3 regions of the Aureimonas mangrovi genome follow, and region 2 is predicted to be linked to each of the others. Evidence: predicted binding sites of a transcription regulator. Region 2 holds the regulator's gene; each other region holds the start of a gene.
The links. The regulator LexA, encoded in region 2, represses DNA repair genes until DNA is damaged. The targets are predictions, from matches to a motif close to TGTTCNNNNTGTGTTCNG.
Positions count from the first base shown of each region.

Region 1: H1343_RS05495 (putative DNA modification/repair radical SAM protein) is a predicted target of LexA. The motif match lies at 3,466-3,483, and genes of this name have one in related genera.
Region 3: H1343_RS01785 (ImuA family protein) is a predicted target of LexA. The motif match lies at 4,688-4,705, and genes of this name have one in related genera.

Region 1 covers NZ_CP059692.1:1,178,790-1,186,510, reverse strand. The annotation lists gene H1343_RS05505 (alpha/beta hydrolase) at 1-744, shown strand, start outside; gene H1343_RS05500 (UdgX family uracil-DNA binding protein) at 751-2,217, opposite strand; gene H1343_RS05495 (putative DNA modification/repair radical SAM protein) at 2,217-3,452, opposite strand; gene H1343_RS05490 (BA14K family protein) at 3,616-3,993, shown strand; gene H1343_RS05485 (autotransporter assembly complex protein TamA) at 4,331-6,301, shown strand; gene H1343_RS05480 (translocation/assembly module TamB domain-containing protein) at 6,301-7,721, shown strand, end outside.
Region 2 covers NZ_CP059692.1:1,800,158-1,807,878, forward strand. The annotation lists gene gltX (glutamate--tRNA ligase) at 1-755, opposite strand, end outside; gene H1343_RS08505 (ComEC/Rec2 family competence protein) at 910-3,225, shown strand; gene lexA (transcriptional repressor LexA) at 3,261-3,977, opposite strand; gene H1343_RS08515 (molybdopterin molybdotransferase MoeA) at 4,048-5,256, opposite strand; gene moaC (cyclic pyranopterin monophosphate synthase MoaC) at 5,253-5,750, opposite strand; gene trpC (indole-3-glycerol phosphate synthase TrpC) at 5,747-6,547, opposite strand; gene trpD (anthranilate phosphoribosyltransferase) at 6,544-7,563, opposite strand; gene H1343_RS08535 (peptidyl-prolyl cis-trans isomerase) at 7,572-7,721, opposite strand, start outside.
Region 3 covers NZ_CP059692.1:382,628-390,348, forward strand. The annotation lists gene H1343_RS01765 (ABC transporter ATP-binding protein) at 1-644, shown strand, start outside; gene H1343_RS01770 (hypothetical protein) at 688-831, opposite strand; gene H1343_RS01775 (TonB-dependent siderophore receptor) at 1,006-3,099, shown strand; gene H1343_RS01780 (siderophore-interacting protein) at 3,185-4,231, opposite strand; gene H1343_RS01785 (ImuA family protein) at 4,766-5,713, shown strand; gene H1343_RS01790 (Y-family DNA polymerase) at 5,859-7,277, shown strand; gene H1343_RS01795 (error-prone DNA polymerase) at 7,277-7,721, shown strand, end outside.

The DNA.
Region 1 (7,721 bases), 620 kb from region 2:
CTCGGCGGCATCCAGGCAAGGCTCGACCGGCTCATCGCCGACGGGACGATCGCGCCGCTCCTCGTCGTCATGCCCGATGCCGGGAACAGCTGGTACGTGGACTCGGCCGATGTGGACGGGCCGGGCGACTACGAAACCGCGATCACGGTCGATCTTGTCGCCCATGTCGAGGCGAACTATCCGGCGCAGAAGAGCGCCGCCGGCCGCGCCATCGCAGGCCTGTCGATGGGCGGCTTCGGGGCGATCCGCCTCGCCTACGCTCATCCACAGCTCTACACCGCGACCGCCAGCCTTTCGGGCGCGCTGTGGAACAACGTGCCCTCTGAGGATATCAGCGACGATCCGGACGATCTGCGCCTCATCGCCGACAGCGTCTTCTTCCACCGTATCGACGCTGATACGATCGGCACCGGTCGCATTCTGCCGTCCACGGGCGACCACTTCGCCGGCGCCTTCGGCGAGCCCTTCGAGGCAGCGCGCTTCAACGCGCACAACGTCTTCACCCTGCTGCAGCAGGCCGTGGACAGCGACGTGCCGCTGCCCAAGACCTATCTCACGGCAGGCGACGACGACGGCTTCAACCTGTGGCGAGGCGCGATCTCGCTGCACGAGACGCTGATCGCGGATGGCCGCACCTCGGAACTGCGCATCACCGATGGCGACCACGTGTGGTCGCTGTGGTCCGTCTCCATCGTCGACGTCCTGCGCTTCATCGACGCGCAATGGGTCAAGCCAGCGCCTTGAGGCCGCCTATCCGAGCGCGATCTCCGGCACGAAATCCTTCGCCAGCGCCATGTCCTCTTCGAAGGCGGCCTGCTCGCGGGCCTTGGCCGCCGCATCCGGCAGGCGCAGGATGTAGGACGGGTGGACGGTCACGAGGAGCTTGGTGCCCTCGTCGAGATCGATCAGCCGCGAGCGCGTGTCCCGGATCGTGACCGTCTTGCCGAGGACGGAGGCCGCGGCTGTCGCGCCGAGCGCCACGATCAGCTTGGGGCGGATCATCTCGCGCTCGATCTGGAGCCACCAGCGGCAGACCTTCACCTCGCCCATGTTCGGCTTGGCGTGGATGCGCCGCTTGCCGCGCGGCTCGAACTTGAAGTGCTTCACGGCGTTCGTGACATAGGCCTGCCGCCGATCGACGCCGGCCGCCGCGAGCGCTGCGTCGAACACCTTGCCGGCCGGCCCCACGAAGGGGTGGCCGGCCAGATCCTCCTGATCGCCCGGCTGCTCACCGACGAAGATCACCGGCGCATCTGCCGGCCCCTCGCCGAAGACCGTCTGCGTCGCCGGCTCCCAGAGCGGGCACGCCCTGCAGTTCTTCGCCTGCTCGCGCGCTTCCTGCAGATCGTCCGGCCGCTTGTTGAAGCCGGCGAAGACCTCATCCAGGCCGCGCTGTGCCATCATTCGCTCCGCGTTCTTCTCATGGCGCAGGCTCGGCAGCGTCGGCGCGTTCTCGATCATGCGGCGAGCGGCCGCCTCGGCGCCCTTGATGAGCGGATCGATCAGCGCGGCTTCAGGCAGGTTGTGCCAGTATTTCTTCGGCATCTCCGCCTGCATCGCCTTCACCTTCAGCCGGGCCGGGTTGAAGATCGAGGCATAGTAGGTGAGCCAGAGCGCTTCCATGTCGTCGTCCGCCGGCTTCTGATCGGCGGACGCACCCGGGCCAAAGTCCAGTTCCACCCCATCCCAGTGGACGGAGCGCTTCGGCGTCAGGATCGACCATACCATGCCGGTGAAACGCCGCATGAAGAAGGGCGCCGTCAGCTCGACGACGTGGTGGAAGGGCTCGAACCAGGCGATGTAGTGTCGCCCCTCCGGTGTCTCGATCTCCCGAAAGCGCACGAAGGCCTTCATCTTGTGGCTGTCACGGCGCACGGCCTTCGCCATCTCCTGCGCACGTGAAACGTCCGGGTCCGAGACGATCTCCAGAAGCGCCTTTTCATTCTGCAGGCGCCAGAGAAGCCGGTAGGCGAGGCGGAAGCGCTCCGGGTCGCTGTTGCAGACGAGAAGGCCGGCAAGGTCCGGGAAGGCGCGCGGCACGAAAGCGGGCGCCGTGCCCTTGGGCATCGGCGGCAGCGGCTCGGCGAAGAGCTCGCCCGCCTCGCCCTCGACCGAAAAGCTCATATGCTCAGGCTCGATGCCGAGCGCCAACGCCGTGCGCGCGGCCGACCGCCAACCCTCGAAATCAGCCGGGGCGACGAGGCTGGCGACGAACATCAGAACAGGCTCAGCTGCTCGGCCTTCGGCGCGACCAGTGGGCGCAAATGCTCACGATCGGTCAAGCCGCCGGGCGACCAGTCGAGCGCCGATACGAAAGGGCGGACCCTCTCGACCGAATGGCAGAGCTTCGCCACATCGTCGAGCCGAAGCGTGCGATGGCGGCGCGTCGACAGAATGCGGTCGACAGCCTTCGTCCCGAAGCCCGGAACGCGCAGCAGCGTCTCGCGATCGGCGCGGTTGACGTCGACCGGAAATCGGCCGCGGTTCTTCAAAGCCCAGGCCAGCTTGGGATCGATCGAGAGATCGAGCATCCCGCCGATGCCGCCCGAGACGATCTCGCCGCGTTCGAAACCGTAAAAGCGCATCAGCCAATCCGCCTGGTACAGCCGATGCTCGCGCATCAAGGGCGGCTTGGCGAGCGGCAGGCGCGAGGACGCATCGGGGATCGGCGAGAAGGCCGAATAGTAGACGCGGCGCAAACGGTAATTGCCGTAGAGGTTCTCGGAACGCGACAGGACCGCGTCGTCGTCCGAGCCGTCCGCGCCGATGATCATCTGCGTCGACTGACCGCCCGGAGCGAACTTCTTCGGCCGCGCCCGGTCCTTCTTCTCACCCTTGTGCTCCTCGATCTTGAGCCGCAGGTGCCCCATCGAGCGCTTGATGTCGCGCGGTGCCTTTTCCGGCGCGAGCGCGCCGAGAGAGAGATCCGTCGGCAGTTCGATGTTGATCGACAGTCGGTCGGCGAAAAGCCCCGCCTCCTCGATCAGCGCGGGCGAGGCATCCGGGATGGTCTTCAGGTGGATGTATCCGGCAAAGCCATGCTCGAGGCGCAGCTTTCGTGCTACGCGCACCATCTCCTCCATCGTGTAATCCGAGTTGCGGATGATGCCGGAGGAGAGGAACAGGCCCTCAATGTAGTTGCGCTTGTAGAAGTTGAGCGTCAGCTCGACGACTTCGTCCACCGAGAAGCGCGCCCGCGCCACGTTCGATGAGGAGCGATTGATGCAATAGACGCAGTCATAGATGCAGAAATTGGTCAGAAGGATCTTGAGGAGCGAGATGCATCGCCCGTCCGGCGCATAGGCGTGGCAGATGCCGGAGCCTTCCGTCGATCCTATACCCTTCGTCTTCGACGAGTCGCGTTTCGTCGAGCCGCTGGACGCACAGGATGCATCGTATTTCGCGGCGTCCGATAGGATCGCGAGCTTGTCGATGAGCGTCGTCTGAGCCATTCGCCCGATATAGCGTTCTCATTTCGTTCGACCAAGCGGCTTGACGGCGTGACCCTTGGCCGCACTTTGAACGCTCGGTTCAGCGGACGTTCAGGCGGACGCGAGCATGTTGGCGCCATCAAGCTGGCGAGCGCGAAGCGGCCAAGGCACAAACGAGGAAACGATGATGCGCAAGATTTTCCAGAGCATGCTGGCAGTCGCGGTTCTGGCGACGGGCTCTCTGTCTTTCGCCACTCCGCAGGCGTCCGCGCAGGGCGTGCGGATCGAGGTCGGCCCGCGGGGCGTCGAGGTCGACCGGGTTCGCGATCGCGATCGCGGGCGCAGCTTTTGCGATCGCAACCCGCGGGCTCGCGAGTGCCGCGGCCATGACCGCCGCGACCGGCATTGGGACCGTGGCGACCGTGGGCGCGATCGCTATCATGGTCCGCGTCCGAGCCGCGCCTCGGTCGCACGCTGCGCCCAGCGTTACCGGTCCTACGACCCGCGCACCCACACTTATGTGGTGAACAGCCGCGGTGACCGACGCGTCTGCCGCCTCTGAGGACGCACCACACGCCCTCCGACCCGCCGCCGGCCGAACGCCGGACGGATCGCCCCCCTCGCCTGCTTCAGCGGGCGGGGATTTACGTGCAGCCTCGCGCAGAGCCGCAAACCTGTGGCGCAAGTCCCACAAAACCTTCATGGAATAGCCTGCCCCGCGACCAAATGGCGCCATCGGTCGATTCGACGGTTGTCGCAACGTCGGCTTGCAGGCATCTTTCCGAAGCACGCTTCGGGGGAAGTGCCGGCCGTCTGGCCGCTCGCATGAAAAGGCCGGTTCGCCGCCTTCTCGTTCGCTCCCGGAGCAGACCGGGTCCTTGCGAAGAGAAGACGTTCATTTGCGTATCGAATTCAAGGGCCTTCTTGGCGGTATCGCCGCATTCGCCGTGGCGTCGACGAGCCTTCTTGCCTTGGCGCCGACGAGTGCCGACGCGCGCAGCCTTCTCGACCCGTTCGGTCTTTTTACCAGCGACGAGGACGAGGACGAGGAAGGCGACGATATCGTCGATCCGGTCGAGTACACTGTCACCCTGACGGTCTCGCCCGAGATCGAGGATCTCGAAAGCACACTGCGCTCGGCTTCCACCCTCGTTGCCGATGAGGACGAGGCGGTGTCCGGCTCGCTCGGTCTTCTGTCGAAAGCCCGGAACGACCGCCGGCGCCTTGTTGCGGCGCTGTTCGAGAATTCCCGCTACGGCGGTATCGTCACGATCCGCATCCAGGGGCAGGACATCGCCGAACTGCAGCCGGACGCGACCTTCGACACGTCCGGCCCGGTGCCCGTCGAGATCTTCGTTCAGCCGGGCGATCTTTTCACGGTCGGGCGCGTGGCGCTTTCCACCGACAACGGCCGTGTCCTCGATCCCGAGACCTATGAACTGACTCCCGGATCATCGGCCGATTCCACCCGGATCCTCGCCGCCGAGAACCAGGTCTTCCGCGATCTGCGCAACGAGGGCCGCCCCTTCGTCGCCGTCACGGGGCGCGACGTCGTCGCCGACCACGCGACCGACACGCTGGACTATGCGCTGGAGCTTTCGCCAGGCGAGCCCGTGCCCTTCGGCCAGACCAGCGTCACCGGCACGCAAGAGGTCATCCCGGGCTTTGTGGCCTACATGGCCGGGATCGAGCCCGGCACGATCTACTCGCCGGAGGATCTCGAGCTCGCCCGCGAGCGCCTCGTCTCCCTCGGCGTCTTCTCGTCAGTGAACGTGCGCATCGCGGACGCGCAGGCCTCCGACGGCACGGTGCCGGTTCTGGTCGAGGTTTCCGAGCGTCCGTTCAACACGCTGGGCGCCGGCGCCACCTTCTCCAACACGGACGGCGCGGGCGTGAATGCCTATTATGAGCGCCGCAATCTGTTCGGCCGCGCCGAGAGCATCCGCCTCGAAGGCTCGGTCAGCCGCATCGGCGCCAACGAGATTTCCGACAATGGCCGCGAGATCGACGGCGTCGACTTCCGCGGCGGGGCGACCTTCCGCAGGCCAGGCGTTCTCGGGCCCGACTCCGTCTATGTCGGCTCGCTGATCGCGCTGCGCGAACAGCCGCTCGCCTACGACCGCTACTCCATCGCGGGCACAAGTGGGGTCGAATACAAGATCGACGAGGTGCAGAGCGTCATCGCGGGCATCCGCGTCGAATACGAGGAGATCACCGACTATCTGGGCGACGACGAATTCCTGATCGCCTCGGCGCCCCTCACCTACACCTTCGACAACCGTGACGACGAGCTGAACCCGACCGAGGGGCTCCGCCTGCAGGCCTATGTCGAACCTTCCTACGATGCGCTGGGCTCGACGCCCTTCGTCAAGGCACGCGGCGACGTCTCGGCCTATCTCTCCTTCGACGAGAACGATCGCTTCATCGTCGCCGGCCGCGCCGCGCTCGGCTCGGTCTTCGGCGCGGACCTTGAGGATGTGCCAAACTCCCGGCGCTTCTATGCCGGCGGCGGCGGCTCGGTGCGCGGCTACGTTTTCCAGTCGATCGGCCCCTACTACCCGGACTTCGCCCTCCCCGGCACCAACCCGATCTTCGTCGACACGCCGACCGGCGGCCTTTCGCTCTTCGAGGCATCCGCCGAACTGCGCATCGGGGTGACGGAGAACATCCAGATCGTGCCGTTCATCGACGGCGGCACGGTTTCCGACGATCTTTTTCCCGATTTCGGCGAGTTCAAGCTCGGGGCCGGCGTCGGCGCGCGATATCTGACGAGCTTCGGCCCGATCCGCATCGACGTCGGCATTCCGCTCGATCCGGGCCCGCGCGACGGCTCGTTCCAGATCTATGCCGGCATCGGACAGGCCTTCTGATGATGACGCTCTCCCGCTCCCTTGCCCCGCTCGCTCTCGCCGCCGGTTTCGCCGTCGCGCCGGCTGCTCCGGCGAACGCCCAGCAGTTCGTCGCCAACCAGATCGCCAACCTCATCTCTTCGGAGAACGCGCAGGTCGAGATCACCGGCCTGTCCGGCGCGCTGTCGGGGGCTCTGCGCATCGGCGAGATCACCGTCTCTGACGCGGACGGCGTCTATCTGACCGCGACCGACCTCGCGATGGACTGGTCGCCGCTGGCGCTCGCGCGCTCCAACGTCTCCATCGAGAACCTGTCCGCCGGCCAGATCACGCTGACGCGCCTGCCGGGCTCGGCGCCCGCCGATCCAGACGAGCCGGAGGCGCCGTCCGGCGGCTTCTCGCTGCCCTCGATCACGGCCAACATCCAGCAGATCGCCATCACGGAATTCGTGCTGGGCGAAGCGGTCGCGGGCACGCCTGCGCGCCTTTCGGCCAACGCGTCCTTGTCGCTGACCAACGACCCGACCGCGCTCGACGTCTCGGCCAATATCCAGCGCCTCGACCAGCCCGGCGAGATTGCGTTGCAACTCGGATTCGCGCCCGACGACAACCGCCTCGTCGTCGAGGTCAACGCTTCCGAGCCCGCCGGCGGCATCGTCGCGGGCCTCCTGTCGCTGCCGGATTCCCCGCCGGTGCAGCTGACGATCACCGGCAACGGCCCGCTGAACGACTTCTCGGCCGAAGGCTCGCTCGACATCGCCTCGGAGCGTGCGATCACGCTTTCGGCGCAGGTCTCCGACAGCGCGGACGGCCGGCGCATCGCGGCCGACATCTCCACCATCACCGGGCCCTTCGTCCCCGAGCAGTATGTCGATATCGTCGGCGAGACGGCCGAGGTCGACGTCGCCGTCCTGCTCGGCGAGAACGGCATGATCGTCATCGATCAGGGGCGTGTCGTCTCCGGCAATCTCCAGCTCGACGCAGCGGGCGCCTACGATCCGAACGGGTCGGCGAACGACCTGCGGGTGACGCTGGCGACCGCCGCCGGCAACCCGATCCCGCTCGGCTTCGGTGAGGGCGTATCGCGCGCCCAGCTCGAAATCTCGAGCCTGAACGCCACCCTGCGCGGCGCGCTGTCCTCGGCCGCCGTCGAGGCGACGACCTCGCTGCGCACCGCGTCCTTCGGCGACTATGCAGCGCAGGAGCTGAACGCCAGCCTCTCGACGCCCGGCTTCGACATCAACAGTCTGCGCGGCCCCTTCGCCGTCAGCGCCAACATCCGCTCGGCCTCGGCACCGGAAGGCGTGCAGTCGCGCTTCCTTCAAGGTCCGATCACCTTGCGCGCGGCCGGCTCGCTGACCGAGAACGGGATCGTCCTCGACGAGAACGCCTTGTCGACCGCTGTCGCCAACGCCGCGGTCACCGGCAATGCGGCGCTGGA
Region 2 (7,721 bases):
GCCTCGACGCCGAGCGCGCCGTGCCGCTTGGAGAGCTTGGCTCCGTCCGCGCCATGGATCAGCGGGATATGCGCCATCTCGGGTACATCCCAGCCCATCGCCTTGTAGATCAGCGTCTGGCGGGCCGCATTGGTCAGGTGGTCGTCGCCGCGGATGATGTGCGTGACCCCCATGTCGTGATCGTCGACGACCACGGCATGCATGTAGGTGGGCGTGCCGTCCGAACGCAGAAGCACGAGGTCGTCGAGGTCCTTGTTCGGGAAGCGCACTTCGCCCTGCACGCGGTCGCGCACGATCGTCTCGCCGTCGAGCGGTGCCCTCAGACGGACGACCGGCTTGACGCCCGAAGGCGCCTCGGCGGGATCGCGATCGCGCCAGCGCCCGTCGTAGCGAGGGGGGCGCTTCTCGGCTTTCGCCTTCTCGCGCATCTCTTCGAGTTCGGCCTGGCTTGCGTAGCAATAGTAGGCGTTGCCGCGCGCCACCATCTCCTCGGCGACCGCCCGGTGGCGCGCGGCCCGCTCGAACTGCGAGACGGGCGGTCCGTCCGCGGTGAGACCCAGCCAGTCGAGGCCCTCGATGATCGCCGTCACCGCCGCTTCGGTCGAGCGCTCGCGGTCTGTATCCTCGATGCGAAGGAGCATCTTGCCGCCGGTGTGGCGCGCGTAGAGCCAGTTGAAGAGCGCCGTGCGCGCCCCGCCGATATGCAGGAAGCCGGTGGGCGAGGGGGCGAAACGGGTGACGACGCGGTCGGTCATTGCGGCTCCAGAAGCGGAAGGGTTCGGCGCGCCCGCGCGCCCTTGTGCGCTTCGCCCGCACGGCGGACCACGGCGCTTTTCGCTCGGCTTTTGCCCCAACCCGTGTAGCATGTGAAGGGGGAGCCGGGACGCCGGCGTCGACGAGGGGACGGCAATGGGCGTTGGGGACGCCGCCTCGACATGGACCGGCGCCCGCGGACAGCCGTGGGATCAGGATCGCTATCGCCTTCGAGCTTGGTTCGCCGTCCAGATCGCCGTCGAAGCGGAGCGGCGCACCGCCTTCTTCCTCGTTCCGCTCGGCCTGATTCTGGGAATCGCGCTTTTCTACGGTGCCGATATGCGACCGGGTTGGGCCGTCGTACTGGTTGGCATTCCGCTCGCGCTCGCCGTGGTGCTGACACCGCGCATGCCATCCGGCCTTCGCGCCCTGGCCCTGCTTCTCGCTTGCGGCCTCGGAGGCGCCGGCCTTGCTGAATGGGAGGTCGGGCGCGCGCAGACCACGATCTTTTCGGGCGAGGCGACGGTGCGCCTGGAAGGGCGTGTCGTCTGGCGTGAGGCGGACGAACGAGGTCGCTACCGCTACGTCCTCGACGTCCTTTCCACCGAGCGCCCGGTCCTGTCGCGCCCGCCCGAGCGTGTGCGCATCGTGGTCTCCAGCCGACATGAGCCGATACCGGTGGGCGGCATCTATGAGGGGCTCGTGCGCCTGCGCCCGCCGCCGGGGCCGGCGATACCCGGTGCGCACGACTTCGTCTTCACGCCCTTTTTCTCAGGGCTCGGCGCCTACGGTTTCTCGCTCGGCGCGCCGGAGGCTGCGGCCCGGCCCGCCTCGCTCGACCTCGCACAGCGGATCGCAGCGCTGCGCGTCGAGGTGACCGAGCGCATCCGCACGGCGATCGGCGGGCCGGAAGGGGCGGTCGCGGCAGCACTGGTTACGGGGGCGCGCACCGCGATCCCGGACGAAATCAACGAATGGCTCCGCATCACGGGGCTTGCGCATGTCCTGTCTATCTCCGGCTTCCACATGGCGCTGGTGGCGGGTTTCGCGATGCTGTCCATCAGGGCGGTTATCGCAGCCTGGCCGGCTATGGCGCTTCGCGTGCCCGGCAAGAAAATCGCAGCGGCCGCCGCCTTCCTCGTCGCGACGGGGTATCTCATGATCGCGGGCGAGAACGTCGCGACGCTGCGCTCCTACATCATGCTCGCCATCATGCTGGGCGCCGTGATGCTCGACAGGCCGGCGCTGACGCTCCGAAACGTCGCCATCGCCGGCATCATCGTCATGGCGCTCAACCCGCACCAGGTGGTCACGGCGAGCTTCCAGATGTCCTTCGCGGCGACGGCCGCGCTCGTCGGCGCGTATGGCGCCATCACACGCTGGTGGAGCGCGCGCCGGGCTGGTGACAAACGCCCGCGCCGCGATCGCGGGCTTCTTGCCGGCATCCTCCTCGCCATCGGCGGGTTGGCCCTGACGGCCATCATCGCTGGCGCGGCGACGGCCATTTACGGCGCCTACCACTTTCAGCGGGCGGCAACCCTCGGCAGCCTGATCGCCAACGTGGCTGTGATGCCGCTCTTCTCGTTCTGGATCATGCCGCTTGCGCTCGTTTCGGTGTTGGTCATGCCCTTCGGGCTTGACGGACCGCTACTCAGGCTCATGGGATACGGCCTGACGGCCGTGTTCGAGATGGCGCGGTGGCTGGCCGAACGCTTTCCGGACCATGCAACCGGGATCATCTCGCCGCTCGCGCTGGTCATCCTTACAGCTGCGCTGCTGGCAGCCTGCTTTCTCGCGAGCCGTCTGAGATGGGTCTGCGTGCCGCTCGCGGTTGCTGGACTCTGGCTGGCGAGCAGCAAAGCGCCGCCGCCGGAACTCCTTGTCTTCGAGGATGGAAAGCAGGTCGCTCTGATCGATTCGGAAGGGCGGTTGCACCATTTGCGCGAGCGCCCGAACCGCTTCGTTGCCGACCAGTGGGAAAGGGCGTTCCCGCAAGAGCGGTTCGCGGTATTGTCGGGCGACACCGCTGCGCCGAGCGCCCGACCCGATCCTCTCTTCCAGCCCTTCGCATGTGGAGAGGACGGCGTGTGCCGGGCCGTCACACACTCAGGCCTCTCGATCGGCTGGACGGAAGACTACGAGAAGACCGGGCTTCTCTGTGACACGACAGACATCGCCATCGTCGCGCGCGCGATCAGGCTCTCACAATGCCGATCCGGCGCGCATCTGGTGACGCTGCGGACTCTGCGCGCCAGCGGCTCGCTTGCCTTCGATGGCCGCCTGCCGAGCGATGGCGCACTTCGGATTCGTCGCGCGGTTCCGGACGAGCCGCACGAGTGGAACCTCCACCGTCTTGCATCATGGCCGGAATACTGGCGCAACCCGAATGCCGGCAATGTCGACGCCAGCGATGTCGATGCTGGTGATAGGGGCGATGTCGCCAACGCGACCACGCCAGCCGTGGCCGAATAGCTTGGCAGGCGAGAACTGCCAGGCAGCGCCCCGGCTCAGTAACGGCGGATCAATCCGACGAGGCGGCCCTGCACCTTCACCTGATCGGCGCCGAAGATACGCGTTTCATAGGCCGGGTTCGCGGCCTCCAGCGCGATGCGATCGCCTTTGCGACGGAAGCGCTTGAGCGTCGCCTCTTCGTCGTCCACGAGGGCGACGACGATGTCACCGGGGCTTGCTGTATCCGCGCGGCGGATGACCACCGTATCTCCGTCCAGAATGCCGGCCTCGATCATCGAATCGCCCGCGACGTCGAGTGCGTAATGTTCGCCCTGGCCGATCATGTCGGGCGGCAGCGCAACGCTGCGTGTGTTGTGCTGGATCGCCGAGATCGGAACGCCGGCAGCGATGCGCCCCATCACCGGGATACTGACGATGTCGTTCGCGGCCTCCGCGATCCGGGTCGGTCGGGCCTCCTCGACGGCCGGAGCCCGAGAGCCACCGACGATGCTGGGTCGGAAGCCAGCCTGCGGACGTGGTGGAGCCTTGGCTGCCGCGCCCTCCGGCAACCGTAGAATTTCCAATGCGCGGGCCCGGTTCGGAAGACGGCGAATGAAGCCTCGTTCCTCCAGAGCCGTGATAAGCCGGTGAATGCCGCTCTTCGACTTCAATTCGAGAGCGTCCTTCATTTCGTCGAAGGACGGCGGAACGCCGGCCGCCTGCAGCCGATCGTTGATGAAGATCAAGAGATCGTGCTGCTTGCGCGTCAGCATACGTGCGCCCCGGACGAATCAAAAACAAAACCTGAACAAAGCTATCTGTTCTGTTTGTGTTCCGCAAGCGTCAGTCGAGTGGAAGATAGCTGCATTCGTCTCCCGCGCGCGCTGCCTGCGCGTTCGCTGGGCGCAGCAGGAGCGCCGTGGCGCCGGCGTAGACGGAGAGGAGCGAGGAGTCCTGCCGGGGGAGCGGACGGATCGTCGGCCTCTCGCCGTCGCCGCTTTCGATCCTCGCACGCATGAACTCGGCGCGATGGTCGTTGGCCGGCAGGTCGGTGGCGAGGATGCCTTTGCGAAAGCCTGGAGCGTCGTCCAGGCCGGCGAGGCGGCGCAGGAGCGGGCGCAGGAACAGCGTCGCCGTCACCATGCTCGATGCCGGGTTGCCCGGCAGCCCGAGGACCCACATCGGCCCGCGGCGCCCGGCCATCAATGGCTTTCCGGGCCGCATCGCGACCTTCCAGAAGTCGAGGGAAACGCCGGATGCTTCCAGCGCGCGCGCGACGAGATCGTGGTCCCCGACCGAGGCCCCGCCGATCGTCACGAGGATGTCTGCGTCTTGCCGGACGGCCTCGTCGATGCGCGCCGTCAAAGCGTCCATCCTATCCGGCGCGATGCCGAGATCGATCACCTCGGCGCCGTTCGCCTCCGCGAGCGCCATGATGCCGTAGGTGTTGGAGGCGACGATCTGCGCGGGGCCGACAGGCTCACCGGGCGGGACGAGTTCGTCGCCCGTCGCCAGAACCGCCACGCGCGGTCTGCGAAGGACCGTCAGGCTCGGATGCCCGCCGCTGGCTGCGAGCGCGAGGGTGCCGGCACCGAGCCGCGTTCCGGCCTCGACCAGCGTTCCGCCTTCGCGGAAGTCGTTGCCGGCCGGGCGGATGTGACTTCCTTGCGTGATCGGCTGCGTCGGGATAACCGAAGCCTCGTCCGGCCGGGCGGTGTTTTCCTGAATGAGCACTGCATTCGCGCCGGGGGGAACCGGCGCGCCGGTGAAAATGCGAACGGCTTCGCCGGGGCCCAACTGTCTCTCGAACGCGTTGCCCGCAGCGGAAGCGCCAATCAGCCGAAGCGGCGTGCCGACGCGGACGTCCTCGGCGCGCACGGCATATCCGTCCATCGCCGACGCGTCGAAATCGGGCTGGGTGCGGTGCGCGACGACGGTCTCAGCGAGGATGCGGCCCGCCGCCGCGCGAAGCGGCAGCTCTTCTGTGCCGCCGATGGCAATCGCGTCGCGAAGCAGCCGCTCGAGCGCGTCCTCGACCGGCAGAAGGCTCACGAGACCGAGCCCTCGCCGTATCGCCACTCTCCTGAGCGCCCGCCGGCTTTGTGGAGGAGGCGGATGCCGGAGATTTCCATCGATCGGTCCACCGCTTTCGCCATGTCGTAGATGGTGAGGCACGCGACTGAGACGGCGGTCAGGGCCTCCATCTCAACCCCCGTCTTGCCGCCGACCTTGGCCGTCGCGCTCACGCGCAGGCCCGGAAGCGCCGGTTCGATCGATATTTCGACGCCGACCTTCTCTAGCATCAGAGGATGGCAGAGAGGAATCAGTTCAGACGTCTTCTTGGCACCCATGATGCCGGCGATGCGGGCGATCGCGACGACATCACCCTTTGCGGCCTGGCCCGTGCGGATGAGCTCCAGCGTCTCGGGCCGCATCAGAACGAGGCCTTCGGCGGTCGCCGCGCGCGCCGTCTCCGCCTTCTCACCGACATCGACCATCGAAGCGGCGCCGGTGGCGTCGAGATGGGTGAGGCGCGTCTCGTTCATGCGGCCTCGCGGCGAAGAAGGGCCTGCGTCGCGGCGGTCACGTCGCTCTGGCGCATGAGGCTTTCCCCGACGAGGAACGTGTCGATACCGGCACGTGAGAGGCGGGCGCAATCGGCAGCCGTGTTGATGCCGCTTTCGCCGACGACGAGCCGCCCTTCGGGAACGAGGCGAACGAGGCGTTCGCTGACGGCCAGATCTGTCTTAAAGCTGCGCAGGTCACGGTTGTTGATGCCGATCAGCGGCGAAGCAAGGCGCAGGGCGCGCTCCATCTCGGCTTCGTCGTGAACCTCGATCAGAACATCGAGGCCGTAATGGCTTGCGCTGGCCTCGAGGTCAGCTGCCAGCGCGTCGTCAACCGCCGCCATGATAACGAGGATCGCGTCCGCGCCCCAGGCGCGCGCTTCCGCGACCTGATAGGTGTCGAACATGAAATCCTTGCGCAGCGCGGGCAGGGCGGTCGCGTCGCGCGCGGCGGTGAGGAAGGATGGTTCGCCCTGAAAGGACGGCGCGTCGGTCAGGACGCTGAGGCAGGCCGCTCCGCCCGTTTCGTAGGCACGGGCGAGCGCCGGCGGATCGAAATCCTCGCGGATCAGGCCCTTGGAGGGGCTCGCCTTCTTCACTTCCGCGATCAGCGCGAAATCGCCCTTCGCCACGCGCCTTCGGAGCGCGGCATGAAAGCCGCGCGGCGCGTCACGCGTGACGACGGCGCGCTCGAGGTCGGCGAGGCTGCGGATCGCCTTGGCTGCGGCGATCTCCTCGCGCTTGTAGGCCTCGATCCGGGAGAGAATGTCGCTCATCGGGCCGTTCCTGCCTCTTCCTTCGTTGCGGCAACGAGGCGGTCGAGCGCGGCGCGCGCTGCGCCGCTGTCGATCGACTTTGACGCCATCGCGATGCCTTCGGCAAGGTCGGCCGCTTCGCCGGCGACGACGAGGGCGCCGCCTGCGTTCAGAAGCACGATGTCGCGATAGCCGCTTTCCGCACCGGCGAGGACGTCCCGCAGGGCCTGCGCATTGGCGGCCGCATCGCCGCCTTTGATCTCGGCGATATCGCGACGGGGAAGGCCGAAATCCGCAGCGTCGATCGAGAAGGTCTTGGTGCGCCCGTCCTTCAACTCGGCGACCTCGGTCGTCCCGCAGACGGTCATCTCGTCGAGGCCGTCGCCGTGGACCACCCAAGCATGGCGCGCGCCGAGCGCGCGAAGCGTCTCGGCGATCGGGACGACCCATTCGGACGAGAACACACCGACGAGCAGACGATCGACGCTGGCGGGGTTGGCGAGCGGGCCGAGGATGTTGAACACCGTGCGCGTGCCGAGCTCGACGCGGCTCGGACCGACGAAGCGCATGGCCGAATGGTGTGTGGGCGCGAACATGAAGGCGAGGCCCGCCTTGGCGACGACGCGCGAGATCGCCTGCGGCTTGAGGTCGACATCGACGCCGAGCGCGGCCAGCACGTCTGCCGCGCCCGATTTCGAGGAAAGGGCACGGTTGCCGTGCTTGGCGACGACGACGCCGCAGCCGGCTACGACGAGCGCCGCGCAGGTGGAGATGTTCAGCGTGCCCGCATGGTCGCCGCCCGTGCCGACGATGTCGACGGCGCCTTCGGGGGCTTCGACCCGCGCCATGTTGGCACGCATCACGTCGACGGCGCCGGCGATCTCGTCGACCGTCTCGCCGCGCACGCGCAGCGCCATGAGGAAGCCGCCGATCTGCGACGGCGTCGCCTCGCCCGACATCATCACCGCGAAGGCGGCGGCCGAATCGGCGCGCGACAGCGCCTCGCCCGCCGCGACGCGTGCCAGGAAGGGCTTCATATCCTGCGTCACGGGAGTTGGCCCTGCGCGGCCTGCACGGCAGCCGCATTGTAGCTCACGGGGATCTCCTGCTGCAGGAGCTCGACATAAGACTGAAGAATGTCGTTGCGCAGGGCGCCGATGAGCTGCGTGTCCTGACCCTGCGGCACGCTCGACAT
Region 3 (7,721 bases), 1.4 Mb from region 2:
CGGACTTCCTGAAACTCGCCCACCTCCTGGAGCGCCGCCCGGCGGAGCTGTCCGGCGGGCAACGCCAGCGCGTGGCGATCGGGCGCGCGGTGGTGCGCGAGCCGACGCTGTTCCTTTTCGACGAGCCGCTGTCCAATCTCGACGCGGCGTTGCGCGTCAACACGCGGCTGGAGATCGCGCGGCTGCACCGCTCGCTTGGCGCGACGATGGTTTATGTCACGCACGACCAGATCGAGGCGATGACGCTGGCTGACCGGATCGTCGTCCTCGAAGCTGGCGTGGTGCAGCAGGTCGGCCGGCCGATGGACCTCTACAACAAGCCCGCCAACATCTTCGTCGCCGGCTTCATCGGCTCGCCGAAGATGAACTTCCTCGCCGGGGAGGCGGCGGCGGAGCGCGATGCGCACACGGTCGGCATTCGTCCCGAGCACGTGCGCGTCGATCCGCAGGGCGAATGGCTCGGCCGGGTGCGCCACGCCGAGCATCTGGGCTCGGACAGCTATCTCTACGTCACGCTCGACGGCGGAGAGGAGATGACGGTGCGCATTCCGGAGGAGACGACGATCGCGGTCGACGAGACGGTCCGCCTTGCGCCGCTGCCCGGGCGCGTCCATCGCTTCGCGGCGGACGGGACGGCGCTGTAGTTCAAAGGACGCGATGGCACGACCGGCCAGCGCATCCGCCGCTTCAGGCGTTCTGCGCAGCCTCGGCGAAGCGCGGGTCGAAGGTCGCCGAGAAGCCGTCCTCGTCGGTGATGCCGTCCGGCGAGTACATGGCGCGCGAGTTCTCGAAGGCTGTCGGGGCGCCTTGTGTGACCCGCCGGCAGCACATGTGATGAATAAGCGACGCTCCGGCCGAGCTTAAGTTGACCCTCTCATTCCACTTATCGTAACGCTGACGCGTTCGCGACCCGGCCGGGCGCGACAGGGAATTCAGGGGGCATTCATGGTTTGCGGTCGACGCCTCGGCTCGTTTGGGTTCACGCTTCTGGCGTCGAGCTGCCTGATGGCAGCTGGCGCCTTGGCGCAGGGAACCGTCACGCTCGACACGGTGGTGGTCGAGGGAGACGGTACCGGCGAGGGCGGTACCGGCCCGTTCAACGGCTACGTCCCCGAAGACAGCGCCAGCGCCACCAAGGGCGACGTGCCTCTGAACGAGACCCCGCAGGCTGTCAGCGTGGTCGGCGCCGAGCAGATTTCGGATCAGGCGGCGCGCTCGGTCGTCGAGGCGACGCGCTACACCCCCGGCATCCGCTCGGAGACCTTCGGCGCCGACACGCGCAACGATTGGTTCCTCATCCGCGGCTTCACCTCGCAGATCAATAGCTACTTCCTCGACGGGCTGCAGCTCCAGTCGAGCGACAGCTTCGCGACCTGGAAGGTGAACCCCTATCTTCTGGAGCGCATCGACGTCCTTCGCGGGCCGTCCTCGGCGCTCTATGGCGGCTCCAATCCGGGCGGCCTTGTCAATCTCCAGTCCAAGCGTCCGACCTTCCAGAACCGCGGCGAGGTGTCCGTCGGCGTCAACGAGTTCGGCAATGTGTGGAGCGGAGCGGACGTCGAGGGCGTGAGCGCCGACGGTACGGTCGCCTACCGCTTCGTCGGTACCGGCAATTTCGGCGAGACGAAGGTCGATTTCACCGACAACGACCAGTTCGCGATCCTGCCGACGATCAGCTGGGCGCCGACCGAGAGCACCACGCTCAACCTCTACGCCAACATCTCAAAGCTCGAGACGCGCGGGCAGAACTTCCTGCCCTACGAGGGCACGGCGGTGGACGCGCCCTTCGGCCGCATCCCGCGCAGCCTGTTCACCGGCGAGCCGGACCTCAGCTCGTTCGAGCGCACGCAGGCGCTCGCCGGGTACGAGTTCGAGCACCGCTTCAACAACGATCTCGCAGTGCGCCAGAACCTGCGCTACGGGCGGCTGGAGATCGATTTCATCGACGTCTACGGCGTTGGATATGCTGGCGATCCGGCCGATGCACAGCTTGCGCGCGGCAATTTCCTGACGACACCGACCGTCGACCTCTTCACCGTCGACAACCAGCTCGAATGGAACGTCGAGACGGGGCCGCTCGCCCACAGCTTCCTCTTCGGTCTGGACTACAAGAACTTCCAGCTCGACGACGAGGCGGGCTACGAAGCCGGCGCGCCGCTCGACCTTCTCGATCCGAATTACGGCGAGCCGTTCTCTCTCAATTCCCGCTACAGCCTGTCGGACACCAGTCAGAGCCAGCTCGGCCTCTACGCCCAGGACAACATCAAGTTCGATCGATGGTCGCTGCTTCTGTCGGGCCGCTACGATTACGTCGACACCGATTTCGACGACAACCGCAGCGCAGCGGACCGTTTCGGCGCCGATCCGGCGTCCTTTGCCTCGAGCGAAGACGCCTTCTCGGGCCGCGCGGGCCTGATGTACAATTTCGACAACGGCCTAGCCCCGTATGCGAGCATCTCCCGCTCGTTCCTGCCGCGCACCGGCCTCGACGATCTGACGGGCGACCCATTCGAGCCGGAGGAGGCAACGCAGTACGAGGTGGGCCTGAAGTATCAGCCGACCTTCCTGCCCGGCACCCAGTTCGCCGTCTCCGTCTTTGATCTGACGCGCGACAACTTCGTCACCAGCGACGGCCTCTTCTTCAACCGCCAGATCGGCAAGGTGTCCTCGCAAGGCGTCGAACTCGAAGCCAGCGGGCAGATCACCGACGACCTGAAGGCGATCGCCTCCTACACCTGGTATGATCTCGAGGTCGAAGAGGGCAATCCGCTGGAGATCGGCAACGTGACGCCGGCGACGCCGGAGAGCTTCGCCTCGCTCTGGCTCGACTACACCGTGCCGTCCGAGCGCCTGGAAGGCCTCAGCCTCGGGGCTGGCGTGCGCTACACCGGCTCGTCCTATGCCGACACGGCCAACGAGTTTAAGGTGGACGACTACGTTCTGTTCGATGCGGCCATCCGCTACGAGAAGGACAATTTCGCCGCGGCGCTCAACGCTTCCAACCTCTTCGACGAGGAGACGGTTTCGTGCTCCAGTACCATCGCCTGCTTCTACGGCGAGGCGCGAGAGGTGAACCTGACGCTGACCTACAAATGGTGAGCTGAGGGGCACGCGGCGCGCGCGTTCGCGCCCCGCCGCCTTGCCTGGATGCCGGCCCGGCTTCGCTCTTGCGGGACCGGGTCGCTCAGTGCTCTTCGGCGACCCCGCGCCGCCAGTAGGCGGTGACCATGTGCTGCTCCTTCGGCAGCTTCAGGACCGAGCGGCAGCGGCGGCGGATCGCCTTGAAGTCGTCGAACTCGCAGCCTGCCCACACGAAGCTGTCAGCCGGCAGCGCGCTCCAGTCGAGCGCCTCGAAGCGCTCGGCGAGCCGGCCCGGCCCAGCATCGCGATGCACCCACTCGACGCTGAGGCCCGCATGGCGCCCGAGCGGCTGCTCCTCCTCCGGCCCAGCCACCTCGACGATGGCACGCGCCGTCGCGTCCTTGGGCAGCCGCTCGATGATCCGGGCGATCGCCGGGATCGCCGTCTCGTCGCCGATCAGCACCAGCGAACGACCCGGCGCCTGTTCCCCGCCGGAGGGGCCCATCATGCCGACGATGTCGCCCGGCGCCGCCTCGACCGCGAAGCGCGAGCCGGGCGTCGTGTCGCCGTCGTGGCGCAGGATGTCGATCCAGACCTCGCCGGTCGAAACATCGATGCGCCGGATCGTGTAGATCCGCGCGACCGGCGCGTCCTCGCCCTGCGGCCAGACGAGGCAGCCATCCTCGCCGAGGATCGGCCAGACCGGAGCGCGCCCCTTCGGCGGGAAGACCAGGCGCACGTGGATGCCACGCGAGAAGCTTTCGAGGTCTTCCCCCGAGAGCACCACACGGCGCATCATCGGCGTTACGTCGTAGGCCTTCACCACCCGCATCTGCCGGAAGAAGGGGGGCAGAACGCCGAGCCGTCCGTCGCCTTCCCACGCCACCTTCGGCATCGCGTCGCCTACGAACTCGCGCAGGTGATGGACGATGCCCATCTGCATGTAGGCGAGATACGTCTCGCTCGTCGCCTCGACCTCGGCGAAGATGGTCGCCTCGCGCGCCTCGAGCCGCGCGTTGCCGTAGACGATCGAGATTGTGCCGAGCGGGCCCTCATGGCTCGCCGAACCATGTTCGAGATAATGCTCGCAGAGCTCGCCGAGAATGGCGAGCGGCTGGTCGAGGGGCACCTCGCAACGGGCCTTCAGCATCGGGACGCGGCCTTCCGGTCTGCCGGCCGCCGGAAAGGCGGCGCGAAAACGAGCGTGGCTTAGCGCCCCGACCGGGCGGCGTCGAGGAAAAACCGTTCCGAGCTTCTGGAACATCAATGGTTTAGAATGATTCCTATCTTCCGCGGCGACGGGAGACGGGCGCGATGGCGGACGAGAACAAGCGGGTGAAGGCCCTTCGCAGGAAGCCGAATGGGAAGGATGCGCTCGCCTCCTGATGCCGTAGGGGCCTTGCCAAGGCAGAAGCCTCGGCGCACCCCTCGAAGGCCGCGACCCAGCGTGACGGGTCTTCGAGCTGAGGCGAGAAGCAGGGAGTTCGGACGGCCGCTAAGCGGCCGGATCGCAGCGCGCGACAGAGGCGCGGCGATCACATCGCAGGCCATCCACTCGGCGCTGGCTTTCCTCTGCTTGACTCTAGCCCGCCGCTCTGGAATCCATAAGAACATATCAGGAACATTCGTCCCGTGAGACGGATTGGACGGCCGGGCGCCATGCGCTTCGGCCGATGGGTGTCTTATGGCTTTTTTCGATGCTCGGCAGGAGCATGAGATTTCGGAAGAAGGGCCTGGCAACGACGCCCGGCCTTCCGTTGTCGCCGCCAGACTGGAGCGGCTGCGCCTCGCGATCGCCCGGATCGAGGATCGCGGCGATCCATCGGGGCGGGGTCGTGGAGTGAACCGGGCCGGGGCGCAATCCGCCCGCAAAGTGCCCGATCTCCTCTCCCTTGGTCATGCGCGTCTCGACGCCTGTCTGTCGGGCGGGCTCTCGCGGGCGGGGTTGACCGAGATCCGGGTGCGCGAGACGCGCGAAAGCGGAGCCGCGACGGGACTTTGCCTGGCGCTCGCCGTGCTTCTGGGCGCCGAACGCCGCCATCCGCTCCTGTGGATCGGCCAGGGCAACGGCTTTGCCGAGGCGGGAAGCGCCTGCCGCGCGGGTGTCGCCGGGTTCGGCCTCGACCCCCGCGCGCTGGTGACGGTCTGCGCGCGCCGGACGCAGGATGCCGTATGGGCCGGCGAGGAAGCCGCGCGTTCGGGTGCCCCCTCGCTCACGGTCCTGGAGATTCGCGGCAATCCGAAGCTCCTGTCGCTGGAGGGCACGCGGCGCCTGCATCTGCGGGCGCGCGAAAGCGGACGGCCCTTCATCCTCCTGCGCCAGAGCGCGTCGGCCGAGACGACGACCGCCCCCGTGCGCATCTGCGTCCTGCCCCATCCGGCTGCGCCCGTGCGCGCGATAGCCGGCCAGAACAGGCTGATCGGCGCGCCGGTCTTTCGCCTGCGCGTGGAGAAGGCGCCGGGCGGGCGCAGCGGTGAATTCCTTCTGGAGTGGAACGTCCATGACAAGCGATTCGACATCTTCGCCGCGTCCCGTGCCGCAGCGCTTCCTCGCCCTGTGGCTGCCCTTCCTTTCGACCGACCGGTTGCGGCGGGCCGAACTCGGCCCGGCCTGGCGATCGGACGCGCCTGAGGGGCGGGCGCGACACGTTCTCGCGCAACCTGCCTTCTCCTTCGCCGAGGTACCCGGCAGCGCCCATCGCGCGCGCGGGGCGGTGACATCGTCGCCGGTCGCGGCCGGCGGCAACGGCCCCGCACCGCTCGTGCTCTTCGAGAAGGTGGAGGGCGCGCTTCGCCTCTGCGCGCTCTGCGAAAGCGCGCAGGCGCTCGGCCTGTCTCCCGGCCTTGGGCTCGCGGAGGCACGCGCCCGGTTTCCAGGTCTTGACGCGCGTCCTGCCGACGAGGGCGCGCTGGCGCGGCTTCTGGACGATCTCGCCTGCTGGTGCGAGCGCTGGACGCCGCTGGTGGCGTTCGACGGGCCCGACGGGCTGATCCTCGACATTTCCGGCTGTGCGCATCTGTTCGGTGGCGAAGCGGCCATGCTGACCGACATCGTGCGGCGCCTTCGCGCGCAGGGGATCGCCGGGCAGGCCGCGGTCGCCGCCCATGCGGCCACGGCCCGCGCCCTCGCGCGCCATGCGCCCGGCACGGTGCTGGCCGCCGGCGCTGCGGTGGACGCGCTTTCGCCTCTGCCGGCTGCGGCGCTCGGGCCCGAGCCGCGCACCGCCGCCCTCCTGTCTCGACTCGGCCTGAAGCGCGTCGGCGACGTCCTCGCGCTGCCGCGCGCCGGTGCCGCGCGTCGCTTCGGGCCGGATTTCATGCGGCGGCTGGACGAGGCGACCGGGCGCGCGAGAAGCCCGATCGGCCCGCGGCGGCCGGTGCCGCTCATCCTTCACGAGCAGCGCCTGTTCGAGCCTGTCTCGCGCCAGGAGGACATCCTGCGGATCGCCGAAGTGCTGGCCGCCCGCGTCGCAGGCGACCTCGAGCGGCGCGGCGAAGGCGCCCGGCGCCTGGAACTCGCTTTGTTCCGTGTCGACGGGGCGGTCGAACGCATCGACGTCGCCTTGTCGCGCCCGGCGCGAAACCCGGCCCGCCTGTCGCGCCTTTTCAAGGAACGCCTGACGGCGGGCGGCGAGGAGCGCGACGCAGGCTTCGGCTACGATCTCGTGCGGCTCTGCGTCCTCGTCGCCGATCCGCTGGACGAGACGCAGGCAACGTTCGCCGAGGCGTCGGGCGAGCGCCGCGAGCCGGTTGAGGCGCTGATCGACCGGCTGAGCGCGCGCCTCGGGGAGGTTGCCGTCCACGGCCTCGACGCAGTGGAAAGCCACCGGCCCGAACGCGCGCAGATCCGTCGTCCGGGAATGGGCGGAGAGTGCGCTGCGCGGGCGCTCCTGCCCGAGGCGCAGATCGCCCCGCGGCCCCTGCGGCTTCTCGCCCCGCCCGAGCCGGTGGAGACGACGGCCGAGGTGCCCGAGGGCGCGCCGGCGCTCTTTCGCTGGCGCCGTGCGCTGCACAGGGTGTGCCGCGTCGAGGGCCCGGAGCGCATCGCGCCCGAATGGTGGCGCACTGATGCCGGTGAGACGCGCGACTACTGGCGCGTGGAAGACGAGGCCGGGCGGCGCTTCTGGCTCTATCGCGAGGGTCGCTACGGCGAGGCGCGCCGGCCTGCCTGGTATCTGCATGGGCTGTTCGCCTGATGGCCAGGGCCCGGAAACAGGGGTTCTTCCCGGCTCGGGATGGGTTTTGCGAACTCGGCGTCGCCTCGAATTTCTCGTTCCTGCGCGGCGCCTCGCACCCGAAGGAGCTCGTCGTCGCCGCCAAGCTTCTGGGCCTTGGCGGCATCGGCCTTGCCGATCGAAACACGGTGGCCGGCGTCGTGCGCGCCTACCAGCAGGCGCGCGAGGAGGCCTATGCCTTTCGGCCCGGCGCCCGGCTCGTCTTCTGCGACGGCACCCCCGACATTCTCGCCTATCCGCGCGACCGCGAGGGCTGGGGCCGGCTCTGCCGGCTCCTGACGCTCGGCAATCTTCGCGCGCAAAAGGGAAGCTGCCTTCTTTATCTCCGCGATCTCCTGGAATGGGGCGATGGGCTCAATCTCGCGCTGATCGCCCCCGATGCGCTGGGGGCGGTCGGGCCGGCCT